Regions from separate parts of the Streptomyces sp. NPDC048566 genome, predicted to be linked through region 1. Evidence: riboswitches for the same ligand, from Rfam matches in the RefSeq annotation. Region 1 holds a riboswitch; each other region holds the start of a gene.
What was found. Region 1 has a riboswitch for cobalamin ahead of ACGFS9_RS04055 (HoxN/HupN/NixA family nickel/cobalt transporter). Riboswitches for the same ligand answer to the same signal wherever they lie in the genome.

Region 1 (10,364 bases):
CGTCGAGGCGCGGGCCGACCACGGGGAGGATGTAGCCCGCCGAGGTGAGGCACGCGCCGACCGCGATCAGGGGGGCGACGCTCGTGCTGAGGACGTCCCAGCGGTGGCCGAGCCAGTGCGCGGTCAGGGAGACGAACTTGACCGCGCTGTAGGCGCTGGTGAACAGCCAGCCCACGGCGAGCAGATGGAGGGAGAACCGGCTCCACCGTCCGACCTGCCGGGTGAAGCGCCAGCAGAGCACGGTCGTGGTGACGGCCGCGACCAGGTGCGCGGCCAGGTAGAGAACGATCATCTCGCGGGTGAAGGGGGTCGCCGCGTAGTAGGTGTCGAAGTCCTCGCGGCGTTCCACGGCGGTGTCGCCGAGGGCGAACAGCAGGCCCTGGGCGCACAGCACGACCGCGTAGCCGCAGAGCCACAGGCGGGAGGTGCGCCGGGCCCGCCCGGTGTCCCCGGTGCGCCACTGCACGATCAGGATGACCGAGGCCGCGCTGAACGCGGTCACCGTCGTGTACGTCAGCAGGGCGGCCAGGTTGGCCACGCCGGAGAGGCGGTTGACGGCGGCCACCGTGGGGGGCGCCCCGAGCACGAACGCGAGCCCCGACAGGAAGATGACCGCGCAGAACGTCCACTTGAGCGGGTCCCTGCGGTGGCGCCCGAGGTCGGGCAGCTGGGCCGCCAGGCCCGCCCACAGGATGCCGCCGGCGATGTAGTAGATCAGCCCGTTCACCTCGACCTCGCATGACTTCGCTGGAGCTCAGCACCACGCGTGCTCGGAATCCGGCCATGCGCACGCCGGACGGCCTCCCCGAACGGCCGCCCGTCACCCTCCGCAACTGCTCCTCCCCGGCGCACCGTTCCCCCTGTTCCTCGTGTTGAAGGGGCCTGTGGACGCCGGCCCGGACGGCCTCCGGCAGGCCCCTCGCGGGCGGAGGGGCCATGCTCTTTCGGCCTTCACATCTTTCTTCACAGAAGCCGCCTTGTCACCCGCGCAAACGACTCCGTCTCCGAACCGGGGGAGGGTTCCCCGTCCCGCCCGTGCCCGAGCCCCCTGTCCGGGCACGGACATGGCCTCGGGCACGGGGGCAACGGCGATGGACCCAGGGGCAGTTCCGGAGCACACGCCGGTCCGCCCCGGCCGGCGTGCGGGTACGGTGAGGCCCCGGTCGTCGAGCGCAGGGGAGAGGCATGTCGCGGAACGCAGTCGTCGTCGGTGGAGGTCTGGCGGGCATGCTCGCCGCCGCGGCCCTGGCGCCCCACGTCGACGGGGTCACGGTCGTCGAGCGCGACACCCTGCCGGACGGCCCGGTGCCGCGCACGGGGCTTCCGCAGAGCCGCCACGCGCACATTCTGCTGCCCAGTGGCCGCGACGCCGTCGAGGCCCTCGTGCCGGGCGGGAGGATACGCGAGCGCCTCGCGGCCGCCGGAGCCCGCGAGGCGTCCCTGACGTCCCTGCTCACCTTCGGCGGCGAGGGCTGGTTCCGCAGATGGGGTCGCGACGACCACCTGCTGACGGTGTGCAGCCGCGACCTGCTGGACTGGACGGTGCGCGAGGCCGTCCTGGACACGCCCGGACTCGTCGTGCGGGCCGGCCGGGCCGTCGCCCTGCTGGGCTCCGCGCCCCGCGTCACCGGCGTCCGGGTGCGCGACGCGGACGGCCGGGAGGAGGACCTCGCCGCGGACCTGGTCGTCGACGCGAGCGGACGGGGCTCCCGGGCCCCGCACTGGCTCGCCGAGCTGGGTGTCACCGGCGTCACCGAGTCGGTCGTCGACTCCGGCCTCGTCTACGCCAGCCGGCGCTACCGCATCCCCGAGGGCGCCGAGGACTGGCCGCTGACCCAGGTGACCGCCGACCCGTCGTCCGGGGAACCGGGCCGTTCGGCGAACCTGGTGCCCATCGAGGACAACCAGTGGCTGGTCAGCCTGGGAGGCACCCGCGGCGCCGAACCGACCGGCGACGCCGAGGACTTCGCGCCGTTCGCGCGCGGCCTGCGCCACCCCCTGGTGGGCGATCTGATCGCCGGGGCGGAGCCCCTCACCGACGTGGTGCTCACCCGCAGCACCCGCAACGGCCGCCGTCACTTCGAGACGGCCGCCGCCTGGCCGGACGGGTTCGTCGTCCTCGGCGACGCCGTCGCCACCTACAACCCGGTCTACGGGCAGGGCATGTCCGTGGCCGCCCTGGGAGCGCGGGCGCTGCAGGACGCCCTGCGCGCCTCGGACCCGGGCGCGCCGGGGTTCGCCCGGCGGGTCCAGAAGGCGTCCGCGAAGCCCGTCGAGGCCGCCTGGGCGATGAGCACCTCGCAGGACCGCTGGTTCCCCGGCGTCGAGGGGACCCCGCCCACGTTCGCCGACAAGCTCCTGACCCGGTACGCGCGGCGCATGACACGGGTGGCGACCACGTCGCACCGGGTGTCCTCGGCGATGTGCGAGGTGACCACCCTGCAGAAGGACGCGATCGGACTGGTCCACCCCTCGCTGCTGCTGGCCACGCTCGCCGGTCCGGTGCTGCCGCCCCTCGCGGGGCCGCCCCTCACACCGAAGGAGCGCGCGTTCCTGACGTCGCACACGTCGGCCAAGCGATGACCTGGTGAAGGGCCGGGCGGCGCCTCGACGGCGTATCGCCTTCGAGCCGGCGCGTGTCCGGTGGCGGGAGGAGGGGGACGGTCGCGGGGAGGCGCGTGGTCGTGGTCCGCTCGCGGTGGTCGTGGGGGCACCCGAGCGTCCCGCTCCGGCCGGGGCGTGCTCGCCGGCCGAACGGCCGGGTGCGGCCGCGGGTTCGCCACGTGTCCGAGGCCTCGCTCGGCGTCGGCCGAGCCGCGGGGACGGCATCCGTGGTGCCCGATGCGGTCGGTCCCGGGGTCCGGGGGACTGACGGCGGGGGGTCGACTACGGGGGATTCACCATCCGGGGTGCACGGGGCGGCCCGTGCGCGCGATCACTGAAGGGTCGTGGCGATCTTCCGCAGCTCGGCGTCCAGGTGCAGGAGGAAGCAGGGGTGCTGCTCCTCTCCGCCGAAGGGCACGACGAGGGCGGTGCGGTCCAGGAAGACCCGCAGGGGTTCCACGCCGCTGCGGAACAGGGCGTGATGCCCGCGCACCTGGATGCGGATCAGCACCGACTCGGGCTCGCCCGTCTCGGGGACCACCAGGACGTCCCCCTCGCCGCACGCCCGGTCCAGCCCGGCGAGCAGCAGGTCGCGCCCGAGGAACCAGGAGACGGGGTCCTGCCCGGGAAGCCGGAACATCAGCTCGACGGCCAGGGGATCGCAGCTGCGGTACTTCAGCCGGACCGGAACGCGCCAGGGAGGCTCATCCAACTCCAGGAAGTCCATCAGGACTTCGGCGTCGACGAGGCGGGACATTCGGATTCTCCTTCTCTCGTGTCGTCGGACGGTGCCGGACTCCGGCCCCGGACCGCACGGCGGCATCCCCGCGTCCGGCCCCCGGCCGTGGAACGGTCCGGCGGATCCGGTGCGGGCAGGTCACGGCCGATCCGCCGGAGGGCGCCGGCCCGGCCGGCACGCGTCACCTTCTCGTGCGCTCAACGAACAAGGGGCGCTCCCGTCACCCCGGTCGCGCGGCACGGTGGATTCGAACAGAGGGCGGCCCCGTCACCCGGGTGCCCCCCTCTCACCGGGCCCCTGATGCCGCGCTGCCCGCAGCGGCCTCGAACACCGGCCGCGCGCCCCGCGCCGGGCGGCGGCGCGGCCGGCACCACGGGGTCTCCGGCGTCCGCAGCGTGCCCCTTCGCCGAGGACGTGGCGACGACGTCCGGGGCGCGCCGCATCGCGCGGGCCGACACCATCCCGGCGCTGCCGGTCCCGGGCGTGGTCGCGGCCCACCCGGTGACGTCGGGGCGAATCGGCCCGCCGCCTGGACACCGCGCGCCGCCGGGGCCTGCTGCCCCCGTCCCACCGCCTGCGGACCGCCGGGCGAGCCGGGGGCGACCGCCGCCGCCGCGACGCGTGGCGGCGACGGTCGCCCGCGCGAGGAGCCCGACTCCTCCCCTTTCGCCGGGTCCCCGCGCATGATGTCCCCGCGGGCTCCGGCGCGGGAGGAACGCCGCCTCGGAGCACGCGGTCGCGGGGACGAAGACGGACGGTGCGCGCCCGAACGGCCGGTCTTGTGGGCACTTCTGACAGCGTGTGAGCAGTCGTCTACGCAAAGCAGAGGCCGATCGGCCCGTGCGCGGGTGCCGTTCGGCCCTCCTCGTACCCGCGCCGCCGGGACACGCCGGCCGCGGCGCGGGACAGCCCGCACCACGGGCCTTGCCGAGGCCGGCGGTGCTCCGGGGCCGGGCGGCGCGGCCGGCGTGTCCCGGGGGAGCCCCGTCGCCCGGGCGGAATCGGCCCGCCGCGCCGGGAGGCCGCCGGCGCGGCTCAGCCGGTCCGGTGGGAGCGGCGCTCCAGGACGAGCAGTGCCTGCTCCGCCCAGGTGATGTTCGCCTGCTCGAAGGCGCGTCCCCCGATCAGCGTGAGGTACGGGCCGACGCGCTCGGCGGCCGCCAGGTACTCCTCCTCGGAGCGGCCGTCGAGGAGGCGCGCACCGATCCGCTCGTAGTGCGCCAGCTTCGCCCGCGCCCCCTCCAGGCGTTCGGCGATGGCCGTGCGCACCGCTTCGCCGTCGCCTCCGTCGAGGGCGTACACCTTGACCATGAGTTCGTCGCGCAGGGCGGTGGGCCGCGCGGGGACCGCGGTGAACGCGGCCAGGGCGGCGGCGCCCGCCGTGGTCAGGGAGAACACCCGCTTGTTCGGCCGGCGTTCCTGCCGCACGAGCCGGGCCTCGATCAGCCCCTCGGACTCCATGCGGTCCAGCTCCCGGTACAGCTGCTGCGGGGTCGCCATCCAGAAGTTGGCCACCGAGGCGTCGAACCCCTTGGCCAGGTCGTACCCCGACGCCTCGCCCTCCAGGAGCGCGGCCAGAACAGCGTGTCGCAGTGCCATCCTCCAAGGCTAGACGCCTTGCACCCGGGCGACTAATCTGATGCGCACCTATTCAATTAGTTGACTATGAGGGGAGACGCGATGAACGCGTTCCGCAAGGCCGTGGAGGCGGGCGACCTCGCCGCCGTCGAGGAACTGCTCGCCCCCGACGTCGTGTTCACCAGCCCCGTCGCCTTCAAGCCCTACCCCGGCAAGCCGATCACCGCCGCCATCCTCCGCGGTGTCTGGCGCGTGTTCAGCGACTTCCGGTACGTCCGCGAGATCGCCGGAGCGGACGGCCGCGACCACGCCCTCGTCTTCACCGCCAAGGTGGGCGACAAGGAGATCAACGGCTGCGACTTCCTGCACATCGACGAGGACGGCCTGATCGACGAGTTCACCGTCATGGTGCGGCCCTTGTCGGCGGCCCAGGCCCTGTCCGCCGCCATGGGGGCGGAGTTCGAGCGGATCTCCCGCGAGGCGGCCGGAGCGTGAGACGCCACGCCCGCGCCGTTTGAACCGACTCCCGCGGGCTATCCGGTAGTTGTGACCTCCACGACATCCCGGCAGGCGCTCGTCCGCTTCCTGGAGGACCGCTTCGCCTGCGCCCAGGCGTGCAGCCGGTGCGCCCGGTCCTGCGCCCTGCGCGCCAGTCTCATGCATCCCGACGGCCCCGAGGAACAGGGCCTGGTCCGCCGCGAGGGCGTGTTGTGCGCCGAGGTCTGCGAGGCGACGGTCCAGATCCTGTCCCGGCAGACCGCACAGGACGAGCGGGAGGTGCGCGCCCAGCTGGAGTGGTGCCGCGACGTCTGCCTGCGGTGCGCGGACGTCTTCGACGGCTTCCCCGGCGCGGAGGGGTCGGCCAAGACCTGCCGCGAATGCGCGCAGGCGTGCTCCGACTTCCTCGCCGTCCTGTGACCGGGAGCGGGCCGCCCCGGCTCAGGCCGGCGCCGCCAGCGGCCGTCCCGCGCGCACGTTCCAGCGCCCCGCGCGGCCACTGAGCTCCGTCGCGCTGAGCGGTGCCACGTCGACTCGCCAGAACGCCGACTCCGGGGCCCCCAGCGCCCGGACCACCAGGGCGCGCACGACCTCCGGTTCGACCACCGCGACGACCCGGCCGTCGTGCCGGGCGGCGTCGTCCAGACACTCCGCCACCCGCGCGCAGAAGGCCCGCACCGACTCGCCGCCGTGCGGCGCCGACGCGGGATCGGCGAGCCAGCGCGCGACCGCCTCCGGCTCCGCGGCGCTCACCTCGCCGAGTGTCGCCCCCCGCCAGCGGCCCACCCGCAGGCCGGCCAGCCCGGGGACGTCGCCCGCGCCGTCGAGGCCGAGCGCCTGCGCGGTCTGGCGGCACCGCGTGGTGGGGGAGGCCCACAGCCGGTCGCCGGACGGCACCGCACCCGACTCCCGGGCCGCCCGGGCGGCCCGCAGACCGGAGGCGTCCACCGGGCCGCCGTCGTCGAAGCGCGCCTCGCGCAGCGCCGCACCGGTCGCCGCCGCCACCAGGGTCACCCTGCTCGTCATCCCCATCACTCTCCCGTGTCATGGCGTGCCGGGGCCATGCGCCCCCGACCTCGTCGGCGCCGGCGAGGGTGACGCCTGCCCCGTCCCGTGCCCACCGGCGCTCCGCCGCGCCGGGCACCGCCGGGTGGTGGGCTACTCCGTCGGCCCGTTGTCGCCGGCGCAGTGCCCGAGCAGGTCGGCGACGACCGGGTCGACGATCGCGTACCGCACCACGCGGCCCTCCTTCTCGCCCGCCACCGCGCCCGCCGTGCGCAGCAGGCGCAACGCCTGTGAAACGGCCGGATCCCTCATGCCGCAGGCCACCGCGAGATCCGAGACCGCGAGGGGGCCGGCCCGGTGCAGCGCGAGCAGCAGCGCGAGCCGCCCCGGGTCGGACAGCAGGGCGAACCGACCCGCCCAGGACCGGACATGGCCCGGCTCGCCGATCGCGGCGATGGCATCGCACACCCGGTGGCCGTCGATGGTCCGGCGGTCCGCGTGCTCGGCGGGGATCAGGTGCATGACCGGCATCCTTCCAGGCGGTCGGTTGTGATCTTGCATACCTGCGCGGCTGCGCAGCTATGCAGGAACAGTGTGCCCCGCCTACGGTGGTGCCGCCGTGGTGCTCGGGAAGACCGGTGACGGCCCTTGGAGTTCAGGGGTCCAGTCCGGAGCGGCCCTCGCCACTGTGATCGGGGAGCGTGCGTCCCAGTTGGGCACGGTCACTGTCCGCCCGCGGACGGGAAGGCCGGGACGAACGCGCACCACCCCGTAAGCCAGGAGACCGGCCACGGCATCTCACGAAGTGATCCACGAGGTGCTGGAGCGTGACCGCATGACCCTGCCCGAGATCAAGGCTGCCCCGTTCCGGTGGCGGCGCGAGGACACCGTCCGGACGGCGGGGCTGATGGGGGTGATCGTCGCCCTGCACGTCGTCGCCTTCGGCATCCTCTTCCTCCTCGTCGTCCCCGGGCACTACGAGGTCGGCTCCAAGGCGTTCGGCATCGGACTCGGCGTCACCGCCTACACCCTGGGCATGCGGCACGCCTTCGACGCGGACCACATCGCCGCCATCGACAACACCACCCGCAAGCTGATGGCCGACGGCAAGCGCCCGGTGTCGGTGGGCTTCTGGTTCGCGCTCGGGCACTCCAGCGTGGTCGTCGTCATGGCCGCGCTGGTGGCCGGCGGCGCACAACTCGCCGGCACGCTCGTCAACGACGACTCGACCACGCACCGGACGCTCGGTGCCGTCGGCACGACCGTCTCCGGCTCCTTCCTGTATGTGATCGCCGCCCTCAACCTGGTCGCCCTGCTGGGCATCCTGCGGGTGTTCCGGGCGATGCGGTCGGGAACGTTCGACGAGGCGGAACTCGAACAGCACCTGGATTCCCGCGGGTTCATGAACCGTGTGCTCGGCCGGCTCACCCGGTCCGTCAGCCGGCCCGGCCAGATGTACCCCGTCGGCTTCCTCTTCGGCCTGGGCTTCGACACGGCGACCGAGGTCACCCTGATGGTGATGGCCGGCTCCGGCGCGGCGGCGGGCCTTCCCTGGTACGCCGTCCTGTGCCTGCCGCTGCTGTTCGCGGCCGGCATGAGCCTGTTCGACACCCTGGACGGCACCTTCATGAACTTCGCCTACCAGTGGGCCTTCTCCAACCCGGTCCGCAAGGTCTTCTACAACCTGACCATCACCGGCCTGTCGATCGCCGTCGCCTTCTTCATCGGGACGATCGAACTGGTCGGCGTCCTGCACGACCGGCTGGATCTCGACGACGCGCTCACCAACCGGATCGCGGGCATCGACCTGGACAACGCGGGCTACGTCATCGTCGGCCTGTTCGTCGTCGTGTGGGCCGCGGCGCTGGCCTACTGGCGACTGGCCAGGGTGGAACAGCGGTGGGCCGCCCGCCTCGGCCAGGGCGGCTGACGTTCCAGGCGCCCGCCGCCGAGGCGGGAGCGGCGGGCCCGCCTCGGCGGCGCAGGGCCTCAGAGGCCGCCGGCCCGCCCCGCGCCCCCGGCGGGCCCCGCGCCCGCGGCGCGCCCGTCCGGCGGCCTCGGCCCCTGCTCCCGCCCGGCGCCGTACCCAGCCGGCCGACCGCTCGCCATACTGGGACGGGGCCCGGGGAGCCCCGTGGCCGAGCAGTGACGGGGGCGAACGCACGCGATGGCGCAGAGCAGACTGATCCAGGGCCGGTACCGGCTGCTGGACCGCATCGGGCGGGGCGGCATGGGCGAGGTGTGGCGGGCCCTCGACGAGTCCCTCGGGCGGAACGTGGCCGTGAAGTGCCTCAAACCGCTCGGCCCGCACCGCGACCCGTCCTTCGCCGGCGTCCTGCGGGAGCGGTTCCGCCGCGAGGCCCGCGTGGCGGCGGCGCTCCAGCACCGCGGGGTGACCGTCGTCCACGACTTCGGCGAGTCCGAGGGCGTGCTCTACCTCGTGATGGAGCTGCTGGAGGGACGCGACCTCGGTCAGGCCCTGGAGGACAACGGCCGCCGCCCCCTCGCCGTCGACGAGGTGGTCGACATCGCCGCACAGGTGACCGCCGCGCTCGACTACACCCACCGCCAGGGCATCGTGCACCGCGACCTCAAGCCCGCCAACATCATGCGGCTCACCGAAGGCACCGTGAAGATCTGCGACTTCGGCATCGCCCGCCTCGGACACGACATCGGGTTCACCTCACGCCTCACCGGCACCGGCATCGCGATGGGCACGCCGCACTACATGTCCCCGGAACAGATCGGCGGTACGGAGGTCGACCAGCGCAGCGACCTCTACTCGTTCGGCTGCGTCCTGTACGAAATAGCCACCGGAGCACCGCCGTTCGACCTGGAGGACGCCTGGTCCATCCTGGTCGGGCACCGCGACACCGAACCGGAACCGCCCCGGCGCCACCGTGCCGAACTGCCCGCCTACCTGGACCGGATCATCCTCGACCTGCTCGCCAAGGAACCCGAGAGCAGACCCCGGGACGCCCGGGAACTGGCCGACCGCCTCGACGCGGGGCGGGGCGCCCCCCGCTACGCGCCGACCGTGGCCCCCGCCGCCCCGCGCCCCGCCGCACCGGCCGGGCCCGCGCCCCTGCCGTCACCCGCCCCGGGGACGTCCTCCCGGCTGCCGTCCTGGACCGAGGGGATGACGACCGGCGTCAAGGCGACCGGAACCGCCGCGCGCGGCATCCCGCCGGACCCCTCGGCCGGGCTCACCGGCGCCTGGACCGCCCGTCCCGCCACCGCCACGGCACCGGCCCCGCCCGACCACCCCGCAGCACCGCACGCGCGGGCACTCGCCGTCCTCGCGGGCCGGCACGAGGAGGGGCTGCGCCTGGGGAGACTCGGCCGCTGGGCCGAGGCGGGCGAGACGCACCGCGCCGTCGCCGCCGAGCGCGAGCGCCTTCTCGGACCGGACCACCCCGACACGCTGGCGAGCCGCTACGAGGTGGGCTTCGCCCTCAGCCGCACCGGACAGCCCGCCGAGGCGCTCGGGGAGCACACCCGGCTCGCCGGCTCCCGCGAACGCGTCCTGGGCGCCGACCACCCGGACACCCTCGCGGCACGCCAGGAGATCGCCTACGTCCTGGGGCAGTTGGGGCGCCACTTCGAGGCCCACCAGGTGTACACGGCGGTCCTCGCGACCCGGGAGCGTGTCCTGGGCGCCGACCACCCCGACACGCTGCGCTGCCGCCACAACCTCGCCTTCAACCTCAGCCGGCTCGGCCGCCTGGAGGACGCGTACCGCATGGCGGACGAGGTCGCCGCCGGCCGGGCCCGGGTCCTCGGCCCGGCCCACCCCGACACCCTCGTCACCCGATTCGAGGTCGGCTACGCGCTGGGCCGGCTGGGGCGCTGGACCGAGGCGCTGGAGACCTACCGGGAGGTCGCGCAGAGCAGGGCGCGGGCGCTCGGCGCCGACCACCCCGACACCCTGGCCGCACGC
Region 2 (10,364 bases), on a different contig from region 1:
GCACTGCTCGGGTTCATGGCCATCGCCGCCGGGGTGAAGGTGCAGAACGGCCAGCTCGCCATCCCGCAGCTCTTCGAGAACATGTTCCCGGCCTGGTTCGCGGGCGTGGCGTTCGCGGCCATCGGGATCGGCGCGCTCGTCCCGGCGGCCATCATGTCGATCGCGGCCGCCAACCTCTTCACCCGGAACATCTACAAGGACTTCATCAAGCCGGACGCGACCCCGAAGGAGGAGACCCGCGTCTCCAAGATCGTCTCGCTGCTGGTCAAGGTGGGCGCGCTCGTCTTCGTCCTGACGATGGACAAGACGGTCGCGATCAACTTCCAGCTGCTGGGCGGCATCTGGATTCTGCAGACCTTCCCGTCGCTGGTCGGCGGACTGTTCACCCGCTGGTTCCACCGCTGGGCGCTGCTGGCCGGCTGGGCGGTCGGCATGGCCTACGGCACGCTCGCCGCCTACGGGGTGGCCTCGCCGACCCAGAAGCACTTCGGCGGCAGTTCCAAGGAGATCCCCGGCATCGGGGAGATCGGCTACATCGGCCTGACGGCGTTCGTCCTGAACGTGGTCGTCTCCGTCGTCCTCACCTTCGCCCTCAGGGCGTTCAACGCGCCCGACGGCGTCGACGAGACCTCGCCGGAGGACTACACGGCCGACGCGGGCGACCCCGGCGTGCGGACGGACCTCCCGCCGGCCACCGCGGGCGCGAGCAACTGAGCGACACCCCGGGCCGTCGCGCGCGCCCGGGTCCGAGCGGGGCGGCGGGCCGCCGGAGAGAATCCGGCGGCCCGCCGCCCCGTCCGTCCGGCACACTCGGCTCCATGGACTTCGTGATCAGGCAGGCGCGGCCGGCGGAGTACCCGGCCTTGGGCGAGATCACCGCGCAGGCGTATCTCGGCGACGGGCTGCTCGACTTCGGGGCGGCCGATCCGTACCTGGCGAGGCTCCGCGACGTCGCCGGGCGGGCCGCGGACGCCGACGTCCTGGTCGCCGCCGCCGGGGACCGGGTGGCCGGCGGGGTGACCTTCGTGCCGGACGGCGGCCCCCTGGCGGACATCGCCCGTCCCGGCGAGGCCGAGATCCGGATGCTCGCCGTCGCGCGCGCGTTCCGCGGCCGGGGCGCCGGGGAGGCGCTCGTGCGGGCCTGCGCCGAACGCGCGGGGGCCGTCCCGGGGTGCGTGCGGGTCGTGCTGTCGACGCAGCCGTCCATGCTCGCCGCCCACCGGCTCTACGGGCGCCTGGGCTTCACCCGCGCCCCGGAGCGCGACTGGAACCCGGTCCCGGAGCTCGGCGACATCCGGCTGCTCACCTACGAGTTGACGCTCCGGCACGCTCCGTAGCCCTCATCGAGGACAACACGACACAACATGTGGGGGTGCTCTCGGGGCCCGGCACAAGATGTATGCTCGTGCTCGCTGTCGCCGCAGGGGAATCCGGTGCGAATCCGGAACTGTCCCGCAACGGTGTACTTGTGCGTTTTCGTCCCGCGGACGGGCCCGCACACGTCTCAGTCCGAGGACCTGCCGACAGCGCGCCCCGGCCGTCCGGCCCGGGTGCCGACGACGTCCGGGCCTCGCGGAGTGGGCCGGTGGACGCGGTGCGCTGGCTGCCCAGAAGCGCTTCCGTGTGCCCCCGTGCTCCCCGACAGGCCCCGTGCCGAGCGAGGGAGAGTCCCACGTGACCATCGCGCCAGCAGATCCGGCCTCAGCGACCGCGCACCAGGACCCGGTGGAGACCGACGGCCCCCAGGGCGCACTGCTGCGGACCCTGACGGACCTCACCGCCGACCTCGCCGACGCCGACCCCGGCCGGGTCGCCGCCGCGGCGCTGCGGGGCCGCTCCGCCAACGCCGACGAGGCCGAGCTGCGCGAACTGGCCACGGAGGCGGCCGCCGGCCTCATCTCCGAGGACCCGGTGTACTCGCGGCTCGCGGCCCGGCTGCTGACCCTGAGCATCGCGGCCGAGGCCGCGTCCCAGGGTGTCACCACGTTCTCCGAGTCGGTCGCGGTCGGCCACCGCGAGGGCCTGGTCGCCGACCGCACCGCCGCGTTCGTGCGGCTGCACGGCGCGCGGCTGGACGCGCTGATCGACGCCGAGGGCGACGACCGCTTCGGCTACTTCGGCCTGCGGACGCTGCACAGCCGCTACCTGCTCCGCCACCCCATCACCCGCCGGGTGGTGGAGACGCCGCAGCACTTCATGCTGCGGGTGGCCGCCGGTCTGGCCGAGGACGACACGACGGGCGCCGTCGAGGAGGTCGCCGCGCTGTACCGGCTGATGAGCCGGCTCGACTACCTCCCGTCCTCCCCCACCCTGTTCAACTCCGGCACGCGGCACCCCCAGATGTCGTCCTGCTACCTGCTCGACTCCCCGCTCGACGAGCTGGACTCCATCTACGACCGCTACCACCAGGTGGCCCGGCTCTCCAAGCACGCCGGCGGCATCGGGCTGTCCTACTCCCGCATCCGGTCACGCGGTTCGCTGATCCGCGGCACCAACGGGCACTCCAACGGCATCGTCCCGTTCCTCAAGACGCTGGACGCCTCGGTCGCCGCGGTCAACCAGGGCGGGCGGCGCAAGGGCGCGGCGGCGGTGTACCTGGAGACCTGGCACTCCGACATCGAGGAGTTCCTGGAGCTGCGCGACAACACCGGTGAGGACGCCCGGCGCACGCACAACCTGAACCTCGCGCACTGGATCCCGGACGAGTTCATGCGCCGGGTGAACGAGGACGGCGTCTGGTCGCTGTTCTCCCCCGCCGACGTGCCCGAGCTGGTCGACCTGTGGGGTGACGCGTTCGACGCCGCCTACCGCAAGGCCGAGGAGGCGGGCCTCGCCAGGAAGACCCTCCCGGCCCGCGACCTGTACGGCCGCATGATGCGCACCCTCGCGCAGACCGGCAACGGCTGGATGACCTTCAAGGACGCCGCCAACCGCACCGCCAACCAGACGGCGGAGCCCGGCCACACCGTGCACTCCTCGAACCTGTGCACCGAGATCCTGGAGGTCACCGACGACGGGGAGACCGCGGTCTGCAACCTGGGCTCGGTCAACCTGGGCGCGTTCGTCGTCGGTGACGACATCGACTGGGAGCGGCTCGACGCGACCGTGCGCACCGCGGTGACCTTCCTCGACCGGGTCGTGGACATCAACTTCTACCCGACCGAGCAGGCCGGCCGCTCCAACTCCCGCTGGCGTCCGGTCGGTCTGGGCGCCATGGGCCTTCAGGACGTCTTCTTCAAGCTGCGGCTGCCGTTCGACTCTGCGCAGGCGCGCGCCCTGTCGACCCGGATCGCCGAGCGCATCATGCTCGCCGCCTACGAGGCGTCCGCGGACCTCGCCGAGCGCAACGGCCCGCTGCCGGCCTGGGAGAAGACCCGCACCGCCCGCGGCGTGCTGCACCCCGACCACTTCGACGTCGAGCTGAACTGGCCCGAGCGCTGGGCGGCGCTGCGGCAGCGCATCGCCGAGGTCGGCATGCGCAACTCGCTGCTCCTCGCCATCGCGCCGACCGCCACCATCGCCTCGATCGCGGGCGTCTACGAGTGCATCGAGCCGCAGGTGTCGAACCTGTTCAAGCGCGAGACGCTCTCCGGCGAGTTCCTCCAGGTCAACTCGTACCTCGTGGCCGAGCTGAAGAAGCTCGGGGTGTGGGACGCGCAGACCCGTGAGGCGCTGCGCGAGTCCAGCGGTTCGGTCCAGGGCTTCACCTGGGTGCCGCAGGACGTGCGCGATCTGTACCGCACGGCCTGGGAGATCCCGCAGCGCGGCCTGATCGACATGGCCGCGGCGCGGACCCCGTTCCTGGACCAGGCGCAGTCGCTGAACCTGTTCCTGGAGACGCCGACGATCGGCAAGCTCTCCTCGATGTACTCGTACGCCTGGAAGTCGGGCCTGAAGACGACGTACTACCTGCGGTCCCGGCCGGCGACGCGCATCGCCCGCGCGGCCCGGGCCCAGGCGCGCCCTGAGAAGACCATCCCCGTCCAGCAGGCCGCCGACCCCGAGGCCGTCGCCTGCTCCCTGGAAAACCCCGAGTCCTGCGAGGCCTGCCAGTGATGACCGACACCGACCGCGAGAAGGCCGGGTCCGAGAAGAACCTGCTCGACCCGGGCTTCGAACTGACGCTCCGTCCCATGCGCTACCCGGACTTCTACGAGCGCTACCGGGACGCGATCAAGAACACCTGGACCGTCGAGGAGGTCGACCTCCACTCGGACGTCGCCGACCTGGCGAAGCTCACACCGGGCGAGCAGCACATGATCGGCCGGCTGGTCGCGTTCTTCGCGACGGGCGACTCGATCGTGGCGAACAACCTCGTGCTGACGCTGTACAAGCACATCAACTCCCCCGAGGCCCGGCTCTATTTGAGCCGCCAGCTGTTCGAGGAGGCCGTGCACGTCCAGTTCTATCTGACGCTGCTCGACACGTACCTGCCCGACCCCGAGGACCGCGCGGCGGCCTTCGCCGCGGTGGAGAACATCCCCTCCATCCGCGAGAAGGCGCAGTTCTGCTTCCGGTGGATGGACTCGGTGGAGAAGCTCGACCGGCTGGCGGACAAGGCGGACCGCCGTCGCTTCCTGCTGAACCTCATCTGCTTCGCCGCGTGCATCGAGGGCCTGTTCTTCTACGGCGCCTTCGCGTACGTCTACTGGTTCCGCAGCCGGGGGCTGCTGCACGGTCTGGCCACCGGCACCAACTGGGTGTTCCGCGACGAGACGATGCACATGAGCTTCGCCTTCGACGTCGTGGACACCGTCCGCAAGGAGGAGCCCGACCTCTTCGACGACGCGCTCCGGGAGCAGGTCACCGCCATGCTGCGGGAGGCGGTCGACGCGGAGCTGCAGTTCGGTCGGGACCTGTGCGGCGAGGGCCTGCCGGGCATGAACACCGACTCGATGCGGCAGTACCTGGAGTGCGTCGCCGACCAGCGCCTCCAGCGGCTGGGCTTCGAGCCGGTCTACGGCTCCGAGAACCCCTTCTCCTTCATGGAGCTCCAGGGCGTCCAGGAGCTGACGAACTTCTTCGAGCGCCGCCCCTCTGCGTACCAGGTGGCCGTGGAGGGTTCGGTCGACCTCGACGAGGACTTCTGACCGTCCCCCACCGCCCGTTCCGCGTCCGGTCCGCCGGCCCGCTCCATCCAGTGGGCGGCGGACCGGCCCGGCGGTCCGGGACCGGCCGGCGCGCGCGGCCGGTGCCCGACGGGCGCGTGCGACGGCGCAGTCCGGCGGCGTCCTCGCGACCCGGCGGGAGCCTGCCCTCGCGGCCGGCTCCCGCCGGGTCCGCCTTTTCACGAGCGGGCCCGCGGCGGATCGGCGGCCGGTTCTCCCCGGCCGTACGGCACCGCGGTGGCCCGGGGGTTCTGTTCGGCGGGCCCCGGCGACGCTCCCGGGCAGACGGGTCGCGGCGGGGAGGGATCCGGTTCCCCCGGTGGCACGTCCAACCCGCAAGGAGGCCACCCCATGCGTCGAACGACCCACACCAGGACCATCGCCCTCACGGCACTGACCCTGCTCGTCGCGGCGGGCTGCGGAACGCAGGGCGGGAGCGAGGCGGGAACGAGCGTGTCGCCGTCGTCCGCCCCGACCGCTCCGTCCGCGACCGCCCCGTCCCCCTCGTCCCCGCCCGCCTCGGCGCCCTCGACCGGCCCCGCGTCCCCGCCCCCGTCGTCCGCCGGGGACTGCACCACCGTGCGGGGCGAACTCGACGCGGCCGACACCGGCCACCGCTTCTGCCTCGGGCTCGGGGACACGCTCCGGGTGGTGCTGGACGGCACCACGCCCCGCCCGTGGAAGCCCGTGCGAACCGACGGCGAGGCGCTGGAGGCCGCCAACAGCGGCATCGTCCTCCAGCCCGGCGACGCGTCCGCGGCCTACCGGGCGGTCTCGGCGGGGACCGTCCGGCTGACCTCGTCGCGGCCGATGTGCCCGAGCGATCCGGGCCGCGTCTCGTGCAAGGGACTTCAGGAGTGGACGGTCACGGTGGTGGTGACCAGGCCCTGAGACCGCGGTGGCCGCCCGGTGTCACGCGGGACACCGGCGGCCGCCCGGAGCTGACGGTCCACGCGCCGCTCACGGGCCAGCCCGATCAGGGACGGGAGCGCCACGAGAGCGAAGACGACGAGAACGACGAGGATGCCGGCGAGGTGGTCCGAGAACGTGTTCATGGACACCAGTGTCCGCCGGATGACTCCTTACCGTGAGTGGCAGAACTGCCGCACACCCTCGATTTACTGCCATCGCCGGTGCACACTGGAGCCATGCTGACCAACGTGGCCGCCGTGCTGCTCGACGGCGTGCATCCCTTCGAACTCGGCGTGGTGTGCGAGGTGTTCGGCCTCGACCGCAGCGACGAGGGACTCCCCGTCTACGCGTTCGCGGTCGTCTCCGCCGAGGGCCCCACCCTCGGCACCCACGTCCCCGGCTTCACCGTCTCCACGCCGTACGGCCTCGACCGCCTGGAGGAGGCCGACCTGGTGGTCGTGCCCGCCGGGAACACCTACGCAGTGCGCGGCTACCCGCCCGACCTGCTCGCGGCGCTGCGCCGGACGGTCGACCGCGGGGCTCGTGTGCTGAGCGTCTGCTCGGGCGTCTTCGTGCTCGGCGCGGCCGGCCTGCTGGACGGCCGGCGCTGCGCGGTGCACTGGCAGCACGCCGGCGAGCTGGCCCGGCAGTACCCGAAGGCGATCGTCGAACCGGACGTGCTGTACGTGGACGCCGACCCGGTGATCACCTCGGCCGGCACCGCGGCCGGGATCGACGCCTGTCTGCACATCGTCCGCAAGGAGCAGGGCACCGAGGTCGCCAACACCATCGCCCGGCGGATGGTGGTCCCACCGCACCGGGACGGCGGCCAGGCCCAGTACATCGAGCGCCCGCTGCCGCGCTCGCGGTGCGACACGGTCGGCGACGTGCTGGTGTGGATGGAGCGCCACCTCGACCGCGAGACGACCGTCGAACAGCTCGCCGCCCGCGCCCACATGGCCCCGCGCACCTTCGCGCGCCGCTTCCAGCAGGAGACGGGGACCACGCCCTACCGCTGGCTGCTGGACCAGCGGGTGCTGCTGGCGCAGCGACTGCTGGAGGCGTCGGACGAAACGTTGGACGCGATCGCCGGCCGCACCGGCTTCGGCACCGCCGCCGCGCTGCGCCACCAGTTCGTGCGCAGTCTGGGCACGACCCCGCAGGCGTACCGGCGCACGTTCAGGGGCCCGGAGGCGGCCTGACCGTGCGGCGGGTGGACGGGCGAGCGGGGGCGCCCCGGACGCGCGGGCGGCGACCGGGGCGGGTTGCGAGCGTCCCCTCGTTCGCCCGGAGGCGCGAGGGGGCGTTCGCGACACGCCCCGGTGCCGTGACCGGAAGGGTGCGCCGGACGACTCGCGGCGTCCGGTGCGCTGCCGCGCCGGGCGGAGCGTCGCCCGGGTACGGGGGATGCACCCGGGTGATGCGACGACGCGGCGAGCTGCCGCACCGGACGCCGCGAGCCGGTGGACCTCCCCGGACGGCCCTCAGCGCGGGTCGGCCTTCAGCCGCAGGTTCTGCGGGCGCAGGGTGATGCCGACGCGGGTCGCGTCGTTGGAGCCGGCGACCTGCCGGAAGCGCCAGCGGGAGGCCACGGTCGCGGTGACGAGGGTGAGTTGCGCCATCGAGAAGTGGTCGCTGGGGCACTTGCGGTTGCCCACGCTGAACGGGCGCATCGCGTACTTCGGGATGTCCTTGGAGCGCTCCGGGAGCCAGCGGTCCGGGTCGAAATCCAGGTTCTCGTCGTACGACCGGGGATCGCGCTGGATGGCGTAGGGGCTGTAGACGATGTCGGCACCGGCCGGAATGCGATAGCCGCCCAGTTCGGTTTCGGTCACCGCGCGCCGCGTCAATATCCATACGGCGGGGCGCAAACGCATGGCCTCGACGACGACATTGTTGGTGTGCGACAGCTTCCGGACGTCGGCGAATCCGACGGGCCGGTCCCCGACGACGGATTGGACCTCGGCGGCCACCTTGTCCGCTTGTTCCGGTTGTTCGGTGAGGACCTGGAGCAGCCACATGATCGTGGACGCGATGGTTTCGCTTCCCGGGGTGAGTATCGCGACGACCTGGTCGTGGATCTCCTGTTCGTCGATGGGATCGCCGTCGTCGTTCTTTGCTTCCAGCAAGGCCGTCAGCAAATCGTCCGGCTTTTGACCAGATGCACGGCGCTCGGCGATGATCTCGTCCACCAGGGCATGCAGATCGGCCAATGCCCGGTCGAATTTGCGCATCGAGGGAAGCGGGAGGCGATAGAGCGGTCCGGCGGGTATGACCATGCGCTGGTACATGCCGCGGAACACGGTCGCGAGGGCGAGGCTGAGCCGCTCGGCGCGCTCGTCCATGAAGCGCCCGCGCAGCAGGCAGCGGGCGGCCATCCGGACGGCGACGCGGAAGGACTCGGAGGTGCAGTCCACGGTCGCCCCGTCCGCCCAGCGGTCGGCGAAGGCGCGGGACTCCTCCTCCATGATCGGCCCGTACTCGGGGATGATGTCGGCGCGGAACGCGGGCTGGATGGTGCGCCGCTGGCGGCGGTGCATCGGGCCGTTGGCCGTCGCCAAGCCCTTGTTGCCCAGCAGCCCTTCCAGCGACTCCCACAGGGGGCCGCCGATCTCGTAGTCCGGGTTGAGCGCCAGCGCTCCGGTGAGCGCGGGGGTGGTGACGGCGTAGACCGTCTTGGGGCCCATCTTCAGGCGGACGACGTCGCCGTGGTCGCGGAGCTGGGTGAGGAAGGCGAGCGGGTCGCGGGCCAGTTTCCAGCCGTGCCCGAGCAGGGGCAGCCCGCCTCCGGCGAGGGGCGGAACGGACAGCTCCCGCGCCTCGGGCACCTCGGGTCGTACGGACTCGACGGTCATTTCCCACCTGCCGCTTCATTGTTGACGTACGGGGGTGTCGAGCGGTCGTCCCAGCTGTCGACCATGTACCGGCCCGACTCGTGGTGGAACCAGTACACGGAGCTGAACCAGTTCCGCATGTTGGCGACGCACGCCCGCACCGCGGCACTCGTCGCCTTTCCGTGGCCGGTGCCGTCCACCAGATCCTCGGCGAGCCGTAAGACATTCTTCTCGGCGGTCAGGAATTCGCTGATGCATTCCTCGACGCGCTGCCGGATTTCGGTGACTGCTTCTTCGAGCGTCAGGCCCTGATGGTGAATGAGGCTGATGCCGAGATTGTGGACCTCGTCGCCCGCTATCTCTTTCGGCAACGAACAGAGGTCGTTGTACCAGGCGGCGAATTCCTGACTGAGCAGAGCCGCCCGCCGGAATTCCGGGTGCAGCCGTACGGCGTCGGGGAGTTCCCGTCCCGCGCTCGGTTCGAGGAGATCGGTCCAGATCCAGTGCGCGAAGGTGAGCCGGCGCAGTTCGAGGTATTCCTCGACGGTGGGGACCGTACCGGTGAGCCGGTTGCGGAATTCCCTGTCGTACGCCTCGATCACCGCGTGGAAATGGAGCGCGAACCGACGGTTCCAGCTCTGCCCGAGGAACGAGTAGAGCCGGCCCACGCTGTCGGCGAAGCCCGCGACCAGCGGGTCCGGATGGTGCAGGTGACCCCCGGGCTCGTCGAGGGCCGCGTGCAGCTGGAACCTGAGGCTCCGCCAGGCGTCGTGACGGCCGTGCACGATGTCCCGGTCGTGCCGGTCGTCCCAGACGAAGAACCACGCGCTGTAGTCCGCTATCGCCTGCATGACCTCGTCGGGGGCGCCTATGTAGTAGCCCGCCATCAAGTCCGTGTAGCACAGGCCGTCGGCATATTCCTCGACCTTGTCCGCGGGCATCAGCCGCTTTTCGAGGAGCCAGGTCCTGGTCTTCTCCTGGAGCCGCGGCCAATACGGGTGCAGTTGACGGGGAAACCCGGACTCGATCACCGGGAGGGAGAGCGCCGGTGGGACCGCGATCGCTGTCGGTGTCGATGAAGAGCCGTGTGAGAAAGCATGCACGAACTAACCCCTCTCAGCCGCCTGTCGGCATCACGCCCGTCCGCTGTGCGGGCGCGCACCGTTGCGTATCCCCGCACTTCCCATTCAGCACCACAACTGACCGTTCTGGGAACGGATTTGCTCCCTTCACTACCTCAAGGTGCCGAGAATCTCCCCTTGTGTGACTGAATCCGGATCACCGGGAGAGCGCAAGGGAGCGAACGTGCGACGTACATGCGAACGGCGCCCGGTCGGGAGGTTCACCCGACCGGGCGCCGTGCGAGCCGACCCACCGGACGCCGTGGGTCACACGTGTGACCGTCCGCCACCATCGTGCGGAGCGGCGGGACGCGTACCGGGGAGGGCGGTCAGTCGTTCGCGACGACCGGGTAGCGCGGTTCGTTCTCGGCCATCTGCCGCAGCGCGTC
Region 3 (10,364 bases), on a different contig from region 1:
GGCTCCGCCTCCTCGGCCGTGGGGCCCTTCTACTGTCCCGGCGACCGCAAGGTCTATCTGGACCTGGGCTTCTTCGACGACCTGCGCACCCAGTTCGGCTCCAGCGGCGGACCGTTCGCCGAGGCCTACGTGGTGGCGCACGAGTACGGGCACCACGTGCAGGACCTCACGGGCGCGCTCGGCCGGGCGCGGGACGGCGTGACCGGCGCGGACAGCAACTCCGTGAAGACGGAACTCCAGGCCGACTGCTACGCGGGCGTGTGGGCCCGGCACGCGACGACCACCCCGTCCACGTCCTCGGGGAAGCCGCTGCTGACCTCGCTGACCGACGCCGACATCCGCGACGGTCTGGACGCGGCCGGCGCCGTCGGCGACGACCGCATCCAGGAGCGGTACCAGGGCCGGGTGACCCCGGAGACGTGGACGCACGGGTCGGCCGAGCAGCGCCGGCAGTGGTTCTACCAGGGCTTCAGCAGCGGCGACATGGCGCAGTGCGACACGTTCCGCTGACCGGGAGCCGCTGCGGGCCGCCCGCTGCGGGGACGGGCCGGGGCCGTGCGGCGCGGACCCCCGGCCGCGGCCGGGGGGTGGCTGTCGGTGGCCGGTGCCAGACTGGACGGCGCAACGGTTTTCCGGCGAGGTGACGAGACGGAGTGATCGGCATGACTGGTGGCGGCGGGCGTCCGAGCATCTACCCCTCCCTGTTGTACGCCGACGCGAAGGCGGCGATCCGCCAGCTCACGGAGGCCCTCGGCTTCACCGAGCTGTCGGTCTACGAAGGCGAGGACGGTTCGGTCATGCACGCCGAACTGGTGCAGGGCAACGGCGCGGTGATGCTCGGCTCCAAGGGCCGCGGCGGCCGGTTCGACGAGGCCATGAAGAACGCAGGCCCGTGCGGGGTGTACATCGTGGTGGACGACGTCGACGCCCACCACCGGCACGCCGCGGAGCACGGTGCGGAGATCCTGATGCCCCCGACCGACCAGGACTACGGCGCGCGGGACTACATGGCCCGCGACATCGAGGGCAACATCTGGAGCTTCGGCACCTACGCGCCGGAGGTGGGCGGCGGGGACGCGGGCGTCACGCCGGGGTGAGGCACCGGGTGCGGGAGGGCTCCCGCGAAGAGTGACGGCCTGCTCCGGAGGCCCGAGGAACCCGACGGGAGCCGCCGAACCGGAACGGGCAGGCGCCGACCCGGTCGACGGGGCTCCGATGGTTACGTCCGCCGTGCCGGACGCTCTGCGGCGGTACCTGCGGATGCCAGTCGGGCGAGGACCCTCCGGGCTCCCGTCGCGCTCGGCGGGCGGGCCCGGCCTCGGCCCCGCCCCCGCATCCCCCGCCCACGCGGCCGTTCGGCGCCGGGCCACGGCCTTCGCGTCGCGCCCGCCCGACCCGGCCGGGGCGGCGCACTCGGCGCCCGGTCGTCCCGTGGGCCTCGGTGCGGGGGCGTCGCGGCTCCGCCGCCCGTGCCAGTTCGCGGGCCGCCGGTGGGGCGTCAACGCCGCCGGATTCCGTGGGCCCGCTCCCACGCTGTGCCCGGCGCGGGGGCCCCGCCGTACCGGCCGCGGGCCCGCACGGTCAGTTCCCGCCGGTGTGGACCTGGAAGGCGGCCCGGCGCACGGCCTTGGCGAGCGCCGGGTCCGGGTGGGCGGCGGCGAGCGCGACGAGCACCTGCACGGTGCGCGGGTGCCCGACCGCGCGCACCTCGTCGAGGAGCGCGGGCACGGTGGGCTGCACCGCCGACTCCAGGTGGCGCACGAGCAGCGGCGCGTCGCCGTGGTCGGCGACGGCGGCGGCGGTGTCGACCCACAGCCAGGTCGACTCGGCGCGGGTCAGCACCTCGTGCGCGTCCTCCGGGTCGTGGCCGTCGTGCTCGGCGAGCCACAGCAGCGCGTACGGCCGCAGCCACGGCTCGTCGGCCACGGCGCTCACGTCGGGCTCGGCAGGGGCGCCGACCACCCGCAGCGCCTCGAAGGCCAGTCCGCGGGTGAGGGCGTCCTCGCCGCGGGCCGCCGCGAGCAGTTCGGCGACGGCGCTGCCGACGGGGCGGGCGGCGAGCCACGCGCGGTACTCGGCGCGAGCCGCGTTCGGCCGGAGCTGGGCGCAGCCGCGGAGCATGTCCTCGGCGGACTGCTCGATGTTCCCGGCAGGGCTCTGAGCGGCCACGCAGATCTGCTCCAGTTTGACCCACACCGCCCAGCTGCCGAGCGGGGTCAGGGTGGCCTGCCCGTCGCCGTAGGTCAGCGCGCCGACCGAGGCGAGGGCCCGCAGCGCCCAGTCCAGGAGCGGGGCGAGCGGGGCGAGCGGGGCGTCCGGGACCGCGGCGGGCTCCGCGACGGGCTCGGGCCGGGGCCCGTAGGGCACCTCGCAGCGTTCGGTGCGCAGTTCCGTGACCCGCTGCTGGAGCAGGTCGAGGAGCTGCTCCACCGGGACGGGACCGGCGGACAGCTGGAGGAAGGACAGCACCTGGGGCATCGCCGAGACGACCTCGGCGACGGCGGCCGGTTCCCGGTCCGCGGGCTCGGGGTGGGCCAGCGACCAGGCGTCGAAGAGGGCGACCCAGCCCCGCAGGACGGCGCTGTCGTCCCGGCTCCAGGCCCGCAGCCGCCAGCCGGGGCGGGCGCTGTCGCCGTGCACCTCGATGAGGCCGGCGAGCCGCGCGGTGTCCCAGTCCGCCCGCACCTGACGCGTCGTCAGATCCAGTTCGGCGGCGGCCCGTTCGGCGGTCGCGTCGGAGAGGGCGCCTTTGCCGTCGGAACTCGCGCCGTCGCGTCCCGGGCGCAGCGCCGCGTCGGCCCAGCGGGCGACCCGGGCCGCGTCGGACAGGCCGGTGCGTGCCATCCGGGCGAGTTCCGCGGGCGGCGGGGTGCCCTCGGGCGGCCGCGGCGCGGGGCGGGCGGTGCGGCGCCGGGTCACCGCTCGGGGAGCGGCCGCGAGGGGCCGCGGGCCGACGAGTCGGAGCCTGGAGTCGCGCGGGTTACGGGACGTCACGGGTGCAGTCTTCCGGTTGACGGTCCGAAAACCCAAACGGAATGCCCCGGCGGCCCGCGCGGGCGCCCGGGACGGCGGCCCGCCGGGGCGTTCGGGGCACCGCGGGGCACGCCCCGGGGAGTTGTCCCGGACCCAACCGGAAGCGCCCCGGAGCCGTTCCCGCCGCCCCGGGCGCCGGCGGCGGGGGACGGCCGCCGGTGTCACATCAGCGGGGTGAGGAAGCGGCGCAGCGCCTCCTCGTAGGCCGCCGGGTCGGCGTTCCACAGGGCGGCGTGCGGGGCGTCCGCGACGGTGTGCAGGGTGACGAGGTCCGGGCGGCTCGCGGCGAGGCGGCGCGAGGGGCCCCAGGGGGCGATGGTGTCGTCCGGGCCGTGCACCAGCAGGGTCGGCACGGTGATCCGGTCGGGGCGGGCCGCGCTCGCGATGCGGTCGCCGCGGACCCCGGTGCGCCCCTGGGCGGCGCGCACCGCGAGCGGCAGCAGGAACCCCGGGGTGTGGCGGGCGCCGGCCAGGGCGCGCAGCGTGACCTCCCAGTCGAGGACGGGCGAGTCCAGCACCAGTCCGGAGATCCGTTCGCGCAGCGCCGAGTGGGCGGCGGCGCGCAGGGCCATCGTGGCGCCCGTGGACCAGCCGTAGAGGATGATCCGGCGGGCGCCGTACCGCACGGCGTAGCGGATGGCCGCGTCGAGGTCGCGCCACTCGGTCTCGCCCAGGTGGTTCAGCCCGTCCGGGGAGCGGGGCGCGCCGAGGTCGCCGCGGTAGGCGAGGTCGAGCACGGGGAAGTGGCGCTCGTTCAGGAAGCGCATCACGTTCATGGGGTGCTCCCGGGTGGCGCCCAGGCCGTGCACGGTGATGATCCAGGTGTCGCGTACGGCGGGCACGAACCAGGCGGGCAGCGGGCCCAGTTCCCCGGGCACGTCGACGTCGCTGTGCTCCAGGCCCAGTGCCGACCCCGGGTCTCCGACGTACAGGTTCGGGACGAGCCAGACCTTGTCGCCGGGTTCCAGGGAGCCGTGGGTGACCCCGTCCAGCCGGCGCACGACCGTGTCGGCGGTGTGCGGGGTGGCGTCCTGGACCGGTCCGGCGATGGCGTGCGTGCCGTCGGCCGCGAGGCCGTAGACGCCGGGGCGCAGGGAGGCCAGGGTACGGGTCAGGGTGATCCCGCCGTCCGCCGTGGCGTGCACGGTGAGCCGGGGTTCGGTGGGCAGGGGCTTGCCGGGACGCGTCTTCAGCGCGGCGTCGCAGGCGAACCGGCCCGCCGCGACGGCGGCCGCGACGGCGGCTGTGGCGACGGTGACGGCTGCGGCCGCGGCTCTTGGGGTGCGCACCCGTCCAGTCTCCCGGCGCGGCCCGCCGTCGGCCAGTGGGAGGGGGCCGGTGGTGACCGGCGCCCCGACCGGCGGACGGCTCAGCCGCCGCCGCGCGGGCCCGGCTGCCCGTAGTCCCGCAGCCGCTCGCCCGCCTCCCGGAGCTGGGCCGGGGACAGCAGCGAGGGCGAGTGGCCCGGGACCGAGGAGGCCAGCAGCCAGACGCGGCACATCCACTCCAGTTGCGCGGTGCGGTCGTACGCCTGCTCCAGCGAGTCCCCGTAGGCCAGCGTGCCGTGGTTCCGCAGGAGGCAGGCGGTGCGCCCGGCCAGCGCCGAGAGCACGTGCGCGGCCAGTTCCGGGGTGCCGTAGGCGGCGTACGGGGCGACGCGGACGGGGCCGCCGAGGGCTCCGGCCATGTAGTGGACCAGCGGCAGTTCGGGGACGAGGAGCGAGACGGCCGTGGCGTGCGCGGCGTGGGTGTGGACCACGGCCCGGGCGTCGGTCTCCCGGTGGACGGCGAGGTGCATCGGCAGTTCGCTGGTCGGGCGGAGCGACCCGAGGACCTGCCGGCCGTCGAGGTCGACCCCGACGGCGTCGGCGGGTGTCAGCCGGTCGTAGGGCACGCCGGTCGGCGTCACCAGCACGGTGTCCCCGACGCGCACGGAGGCGTTTCCCGAGGTGCCGACCACGAGTCCGTCGGCCACCGTGCGGCGCGCCGTCGCCACGAGGTCGCCCCACGCCTCCTCCAGCGCGCCCGCCGCGCGGCGGGGCGGGCCCGCGTCCGCGGGGCGCGCCGGCGGTCCGCCGTGCCGTGCGCCGCGGCCCTCGTGCTCATCCGTCATGGGTCGATCCTCCCCGTCGTCGCCGCGCTCGGCCCGTGCCGCCGCCCGCCCGCGCTCGCGGGCGGGTTCGCCGGCCGCGCCGGGTCCCTCCGTGCGGGAATCCTGTCAGCCGCGGGCCGGAGGGCGACCGGCCGGGGGGCGAGGACGCGCGGAGGGTGCCGAGCGGAGGCCGCCGGAGCCTCCACGGCCCCGGCGCGTGACGAGGATCTCCCCGGCGGCAGGCCCGGCGGTCCGGGCCGGTCCCGAGGCGTGCGGCGACCCGTACGGGGACCGGGTGTTCGACCTCTGTTCGAGTGTCGCGGCCTCCCCCGGGGACAAGCGGAGGACGGATTCGCCCTTCGGGACACCACAAAGCCCGACCCAGTTCATCTTCCGTTCATCCAGGTTGCCTACGGTCCACCTGCCACTGACGTCCAACAGAAGCCTGGGTAAATGGAACACATCACGCTCCTCCTCGGAATCGTGATCGTCACCGCTCTCGTGTTCGATTTCACGAACGGTTTCCACGACACCGCCAACGCGATGGCCACCACCATCTCGACCGGCGCGCTCAAGCCCAAGGTCGCGGTGGCGATGTCCGCCGTGCTGAACCTTGTCGGCGCCTTCCTCTCGGTCGAGGTCGCCAACACGATCTCCAAGGGCCTCGTCGACGAGTCCGGCATCCGGCCAGAAGTGATCTTCGCCGCCCTGGTGGGCGCGATCCTCTGGAACCTGGTGACCTGGCTCATCGGACTGCCGTCCAGTTCCAGCCACGCCCTCATGGGCGGCCTGGTCGGCGCCACCATCGCCTCGGCCGGCACCGGCGCGGTGCACGGGGACGTCCTGGTCGGCAAGGTGCTCATCCCCGCCGTGGCGGCCCCGATCGTCGCCGGCCTGGCCGCGCTGTTCGCCACCCGGCTGTCCTACCGCCTCGGCCGGAACGCCGGCGGCAAGGCGACCGAGAAGGGGTACCGCGCCGGGCAGATCGCCTCCGCGGGCCTGGTCTCGCTGGCCCACGGCACCAACGACGCGCAGAAGACGATGGGCATCATCACCCTGGCCCTGGTCGCCGGCGGCGCCGTGGCGCCCGACTCCGACCCGCCGGTCTGGGTCATCCTCTCCGCCGGTCTCGCGATCGCGCTCGGCACCTACCTGGGCGGCTGGCGCATCATCCGCACCATGGGCAGGGGCCTGACCGACCTCCAGCCGCAGCAGGGCTTCGCCGCCCAGACCAGCGCGGCGACGGTCATCCTCGCCTCCTCGCACCTCGGCTTCTCCCTCTCCACCACGCACGCGGTCTCCGGGTCCGTGATGGGCGCGGGCCTCGGCCGCAAGGGCGGCGTGGTCCGCTGGTCCACCGCCACCCGCATGCTCGTCGCCTGGGTGCTCACGCTGCCGGCCGCCGCCCTGGTCGGCGCCCTGGCCGAGTGGGTCACCGGCTTCGGCGCCTGGGGCACCACGCTGGTCGCGGTGTTCCTTGTCGTCTCCAGCCTGGCGATCTGGCGCCGCTCGCGGCGCGAGGTCATCGACCACACCAACGTGAACGACGACGAGCCCGCGGGCGTCGTCACCACCGCCATGGCCGCCGTCACCCCGCCGCCCGCCGGCTCCGTGGCCGAGGACCTCGCGGCCACCATCCCCGCTCCCGCCGAGCCCGCGGCGAACCCGCCGGCGCCGTCGCGCGTGGCCTGAGAACCGAAGGTAGAAACAGCATGCACATCGACTGGTCAGCCCTCGGTTCCGTCTTCGGGGTGAGCCTCGCGGCCACCGTCGCCCTCGTCGGCCTCTTCACCCTCGGCGTCGCCGGCCTCTCCAAGAAGGAGTCGTCGCAGGGCGGCTCCGCCGTCGCGGCGGCCACCGGTGCCTACGTGTGCTTCGCCGCCTGCGCCGCGGCGGTCGCGTACGGCATCACGCTCATCATGAGCAAGTAGAACCGGACGAACGGCCCGAACGGGCCGTCATCGGGCAGCACTTCACGTGGGGTGCGGGACGGAACATCCGTCCCGCACCCCACGGGCGTGTGGGGCTGCGCACACTCTCCTCGTGCAGGTCAACAGCAAGTTGACTGCCGTTCTCACGCGTGGTGGACTGCCCAGGCCAAGTACGGGGGCATGAGAGGAAGCCGGTGTGAATCCGGCGCGGTCCCGCCACTGTGACCGGGGAGGCGACTCCCCGGGAGCCAGGAACTCTCGCCGCCGGTCTCGTCGAACCAGGGCGTGGACACCCTGAGTGAGGACACATCGCCATGCGCGGCTGCCCGTTGCCGGTCCTGTCGAGTACGAGCGTTCCGCCGCACCCCGCGGCCGGCTGACCCCGTGCGGGCCGATCGCGTCTTCGCGTACGGCGCCGCCGCCGGCCTCCTCGGCGACCTGCTGCTCGGCGATCCCCGCCGCGGGCATCCGGTCGCCGCGTTCGGGCGGGCGGCCGGGGCCGTCGAGCGGAGCCTGTGGCACGACCACCGCGGGTGGGGCGCCCTGCACACCGCCGTGTGCGGCGGCGGCGCCACCGCCCTCGCCGTACTCGCCCACCGCTCCCTGCGCTCCTCGCGAGCCGCTTCCCTCGCCCTGACCGCCGCCACCACCTGGGCCGTGGTGGGCGGCACCTCGCTCGGCCGCGAGGGGCGGGCGGTCGCGGGCGCACTCGCGGCCGGGGACCTCCGCGGCGCCCGGGAACGCCTGCCGCACCTGTGCGGGCGGGACCCCGAGGCGCTCGACGCCGACGGCATCGCCCGCGCGGTCGTCGAGTCCGTCGCCGAGAACACCTCCGACGCCGTGGTGGGCGCGCTCGTCTGGGGCGCCGTGGCCGGCGTGCCCGGCCTCGTCGCCTTCCGCGCCGTCAACACGCTGGACGCGATGGTGGGCCACCGGTCCCCGCGCCACCGCCGCTTCGGCTGGGCCTCCGCCCGGCTCGACGACGTCGCGGGCTGGCCCGGCGCCCGGCTGACCGCGCTGCTCGCGGCCGTCGCCGGGACGGACCCGGGCGGCGCGGTGCGGGCCTGGCGTGCCGACGCCGGCCGGCACCCGAGCCCCAACGCCGGTCCGGTGGAGGCGTCGTTCGCCGGCGCGCTCGGGGTGCGGCTCGGCGGCACCCTCTCCTACGCCGGACGGATCGAGCACCGGCCGGTACTCAACGGCGCCGGGCGCACCGTCCGGGTCGCCGACATCGAGCGGGCCGTGCGGCTCTCGCGCCGCGTCGGCTGGCTGGCGCTGGGCGTGTGCGCCGGCGGACGGGCTCTGCTGAGCCGGAAGGGGCGTGGCGCGTGAGCGGCGGGCTGCTGATCGCCGGGACCACCTCGGACGCGGGCAAGAGCGTGGTGACCGCCGGGATCTGCCGGTGGCTGGTGCGCCACGGGGTGAAGGTGGCGCCGTTCAAGGCGCAGAACATGTCCCTGAACTCGTTCGTGACGCGGGAGGGCGCCGAGATCGGGCGGGCGCAGGCGATGCAGGCGCAGGCCGCCCGGGTGGAGCCGACCGCCCTGATGAACCCCGTGCTGCTCAAGCCGGGCGGTGACCGGACCAGCCAGGTCGTGCTGCTGGGCAGGCCGGTGGGCGAGATGAGCGCCCGCGGATTCTTCGGCGGCCCGGCGGGCGAGGAGCCGTCGGCGCTCGCGTCCGGGGGGCACCGGGAGGCACTGCTGGCGACGGTGCTCGACTGTCTGGACCGGTTGCGGGGCACGTATGACGCGGTGATCTGTGAGGGGGCGGGAAGTCCGGCCGAGATCAATCTGCGGCGCACCGACATCGTGAACATGGGCATCGCGCGGAACGCGGGGCTGCCCGTGCTGGTCGTCGGCGACATCGACCGGGGCGGGGTGTTCGCCTCGTTCTTCGGGACGGTGGCCCTGCTGTCGCCCGAGGACCAGGCGCTGGTCGCCGGGTTCCTCGTCAACAAGTTCCGCGGCGACGTGAGTCTGCTGGAGCCCGGGCTCGACATGCTGCACGGCCTCACCGGCCGCCGCACCCTGGGCGTGCTGCCCTTCCGGCACGGTCTGGGCATCGACGAGGAGGACGGGCTGCGGGTCTCGCTGCGCGGCGCGGTCCGCGAGTCGGCGGTCTCCTCCCCCGTCGGCGCGGACGTCCTGCGGGTCGCGGTGTGCGCGGTCCCGCTGATGTCGAACTTCACCGACGTGGACGCGCTGGCCGCCGAACCGGGCGTCGTCGTGCGGTTCGTGGACCGGGCCGAGGAACTGGCCGACGCGGACCTGGTGATCGTGCCGGGGACCCGGGGCACGGTGAAGGCGCTGGCGTGGCTGCGCGAGCGGGGTCTCGCGGACGCGATCGCCCGCCGGGCCGCCGAGGGCCGCCCGGTGCTGGGGATCTGCGGCGGCTTCCAGCTCCTCGGGGAGCACATCGAGGACGAGGTCGAGTCGCGGGCCGGGCACGTCGACGGACTCGGACTCCTCCCCGTCCGGGTGCGGTTCGCGCGGGAGAAGACGCTGGCCCGGCCGGTCGGCGAGGCCCTCGGCGAACCCGTCGAGGGGTACGAGATCCATCATGGTGTCGCCGAGGTGACCGGCGGCGAGCCCTTCCTGGACGGGTGCCGGACCGGCTCCGTCTGGGGCACGCACTGGCACGGCTCGCTGGAGTCGGACGGTTTCCGCCGGGCCTTCCTGCGCGAGGTGGCCGCCGCCGCGGGCCGCCGCTTCGTACCGGCGGCCGACACGTCGTTCGGGGCGCTGCGCGAGGAGCAGCTGGACCGGCTCGGCGATCTGATCGAGGAACACGCGGACACGGACGCGCTGTGGCGGCTCATCGAGTCCGGCGCGCCGCAAGGACTGCCCTTCATTCCACCGGGAGCGCCCGCATGAGCACAGTGTTGTTGTTGTCGACCGCCGACACGGATCTGCTGGCGGCCCGTGCCTCCGGCGCCGCCTACCGGATCGGCAATCCGACCCGGGTGGAGGTCGCCGGCGAACTCCCCGCGCTCGTCGAGGGCGCGGACCTCGCCGTCGTACGGCTGCTCGGAGGGAAGCGGGCCTGGGAGGACGGGCTGGCCTTCCTGAAGGCGTCCGGCGTTCCGACCGTGCTGCTGGGCGGCGAGTCCGTCCCGGACGCCGAGCTGATGGCCGAGTCGTCGGCACCGGCCGGCGTGGTGGCGGAGGCGCTGCGCTACCTCGTCGAGGGCGGCCCGGCGAACCTCGCCGAGCTGGCCCGGTTCCTGTCCGACACCGTGCTGCTGACGGGCGAGGGCTTCGAGGAACCGCACAGGACCGCCGCGTTCGGGGTGCACGGCGAACGGG

Region 2: it holds a riboswitch for cobalamin, as region 1 does, so the genes downstream of both, ACGFS9_RS15435 (ribonucleoside-diphosphate reductase subunit alpha) here and ACGFS9_RS04055 (HoxN/HupN/NixA family nickel/cobalt transporter) in region 1, are expected to answer to the same signal.
Region 3: it holds a riboswitch for cobalamin, as region 1 does, so the genes downstream of both, ACGFS9_RS23585 (cobalamin biosynthesis protein) here and ACGFS9_RS04055 (HoxN/HupN/NixA family nickel/cobalt transporter) in region 1, are expected to answer to the same signal.

The regions. Positions count from the first base shown of each region.
Region 1 is NZ_JBICWL010000002.1:55,260-65,623, reverse strand. Features, by position in the region: gene ACGFS9_RS04095 (MAB_1171c family putative transporter) at 1-727, opposite strand, end outside; gene ACGFS9_RS04090 (FAD-dependent oxidoreductase) at 1,186-2,583, shown strand; gene ACGFS9_RS04085 (SsgA family sporulation/cell division regulator) at 2,936-3,361, opposite strand; gene ACGFS9_RS04080 (PadR family transcriptional regulator) at 4,379-4,942, opposite strand; gene ACGFS9_RS04075 (nuclear transport factor 2 family protein) at 5,024-5,416, shown strand; gene ACGFS9_RS04070 (four-helix bundle copper-binding protein) at 5,468-5,839, shown strand; gene ACGFS9_RS04065 (histidine phosphatase family protein) at 5,861-6,445, opposite strand; gene ACGFS9_RS04060 (ArsR/SmtB family transcription factor) at 6,578-6,946, opposite strand; cobalamin riboswitch at 7,028-7,232, shown strand; gene ACGFS9_RS04055 (HoxN/HupN/NixA family nickel/cobalt transporter) at 7,260-8,354, shown strand; gene ACGFS9_RS04050 (tetratricopeptide repeat protein) at 8,592-10,364, shown strand, end outside.
Region 2 is NZ_JBICWL010000008.1:17,094-27,457, reverse strand. Features, by position in the region: gene mctP (monocarboxylate uptake permease MctP) at 1-714, shown strand, start outside; gene ACGFS9_RS15440 (GNAT family N-acetyltransferase) at 819-1,337, shown strand; cobalamin riboswitch at 1,383-1,540, shown strand; gene ACGFS9_RS15435 (ribonucleoside-diphosphate reductase subunit alpha) at 1,675-4,056, shown strand; gene ACGFS9_RS15430 (ribonucleotide-diphosphate reductase subunit beta) at 4,056-5,090, shown strand; gene ACGFS9_RS15425 (hypothetical protein) at 5,460-5,999, shown strand; gene ACGFS9_RS15420 (hypothetical protein) at 5,960-6,163, opposite strand; gene ACGFS9_RS15415 (helix-turn-helix domain-containing protein) at 6,257-7,222, shown strand; gene ACGFS9_RS15410 (cytochrome P450) at 7,505-8,875, opposite strand; gene cyc1 (epi-isozizaene synthase) at 8,872-9,957, opposite strand; gene def (peptide deformylase) at 10,305-10,364, opposite strand, start outside.
Region 3 is NZ_JBICWL010000017.1:53,486-63,849, forward strand. Features, by position in the region: gene ACGFS9_RS23550 (neutral zinc metallopeptidase) at 1-510, shown strand, start outside; gene ACGFS9_RS23555 (VOC family protein) at 663-1,097, shown strand; gene ACGFS9_RS23560 (hypothetical protein) at 1,582-2,994, opposite strand; gene ACGFS9_RS23565 (alpha/beta hydrolase) at 3,195-4,322, opposite strand; gene ACGFS9_RS23570 (class II aldolase/adducin family protein) at 4,403-5,146, opposite strand; gene ACGFS9_RS23575 (anion permease) at 5,579-6,817, shown strand; gene ACGFS9_RS23580 (hypothetical protein) at 6,838-7,056, shown strand; cobalamin riboswitch at 7,193-7,337, shown strand; gene ACGFS9_RS23585 (cobalamin biosynthesis protein) at 7,441-8,388, shown strand; gene ACGFS9_RS23590 (cobyric acid synthase) at 8,385-9,932, shown strand; gene cobN (cobaltochelatase subunit CobN) at 9,929-10,364, shown strand, end outside.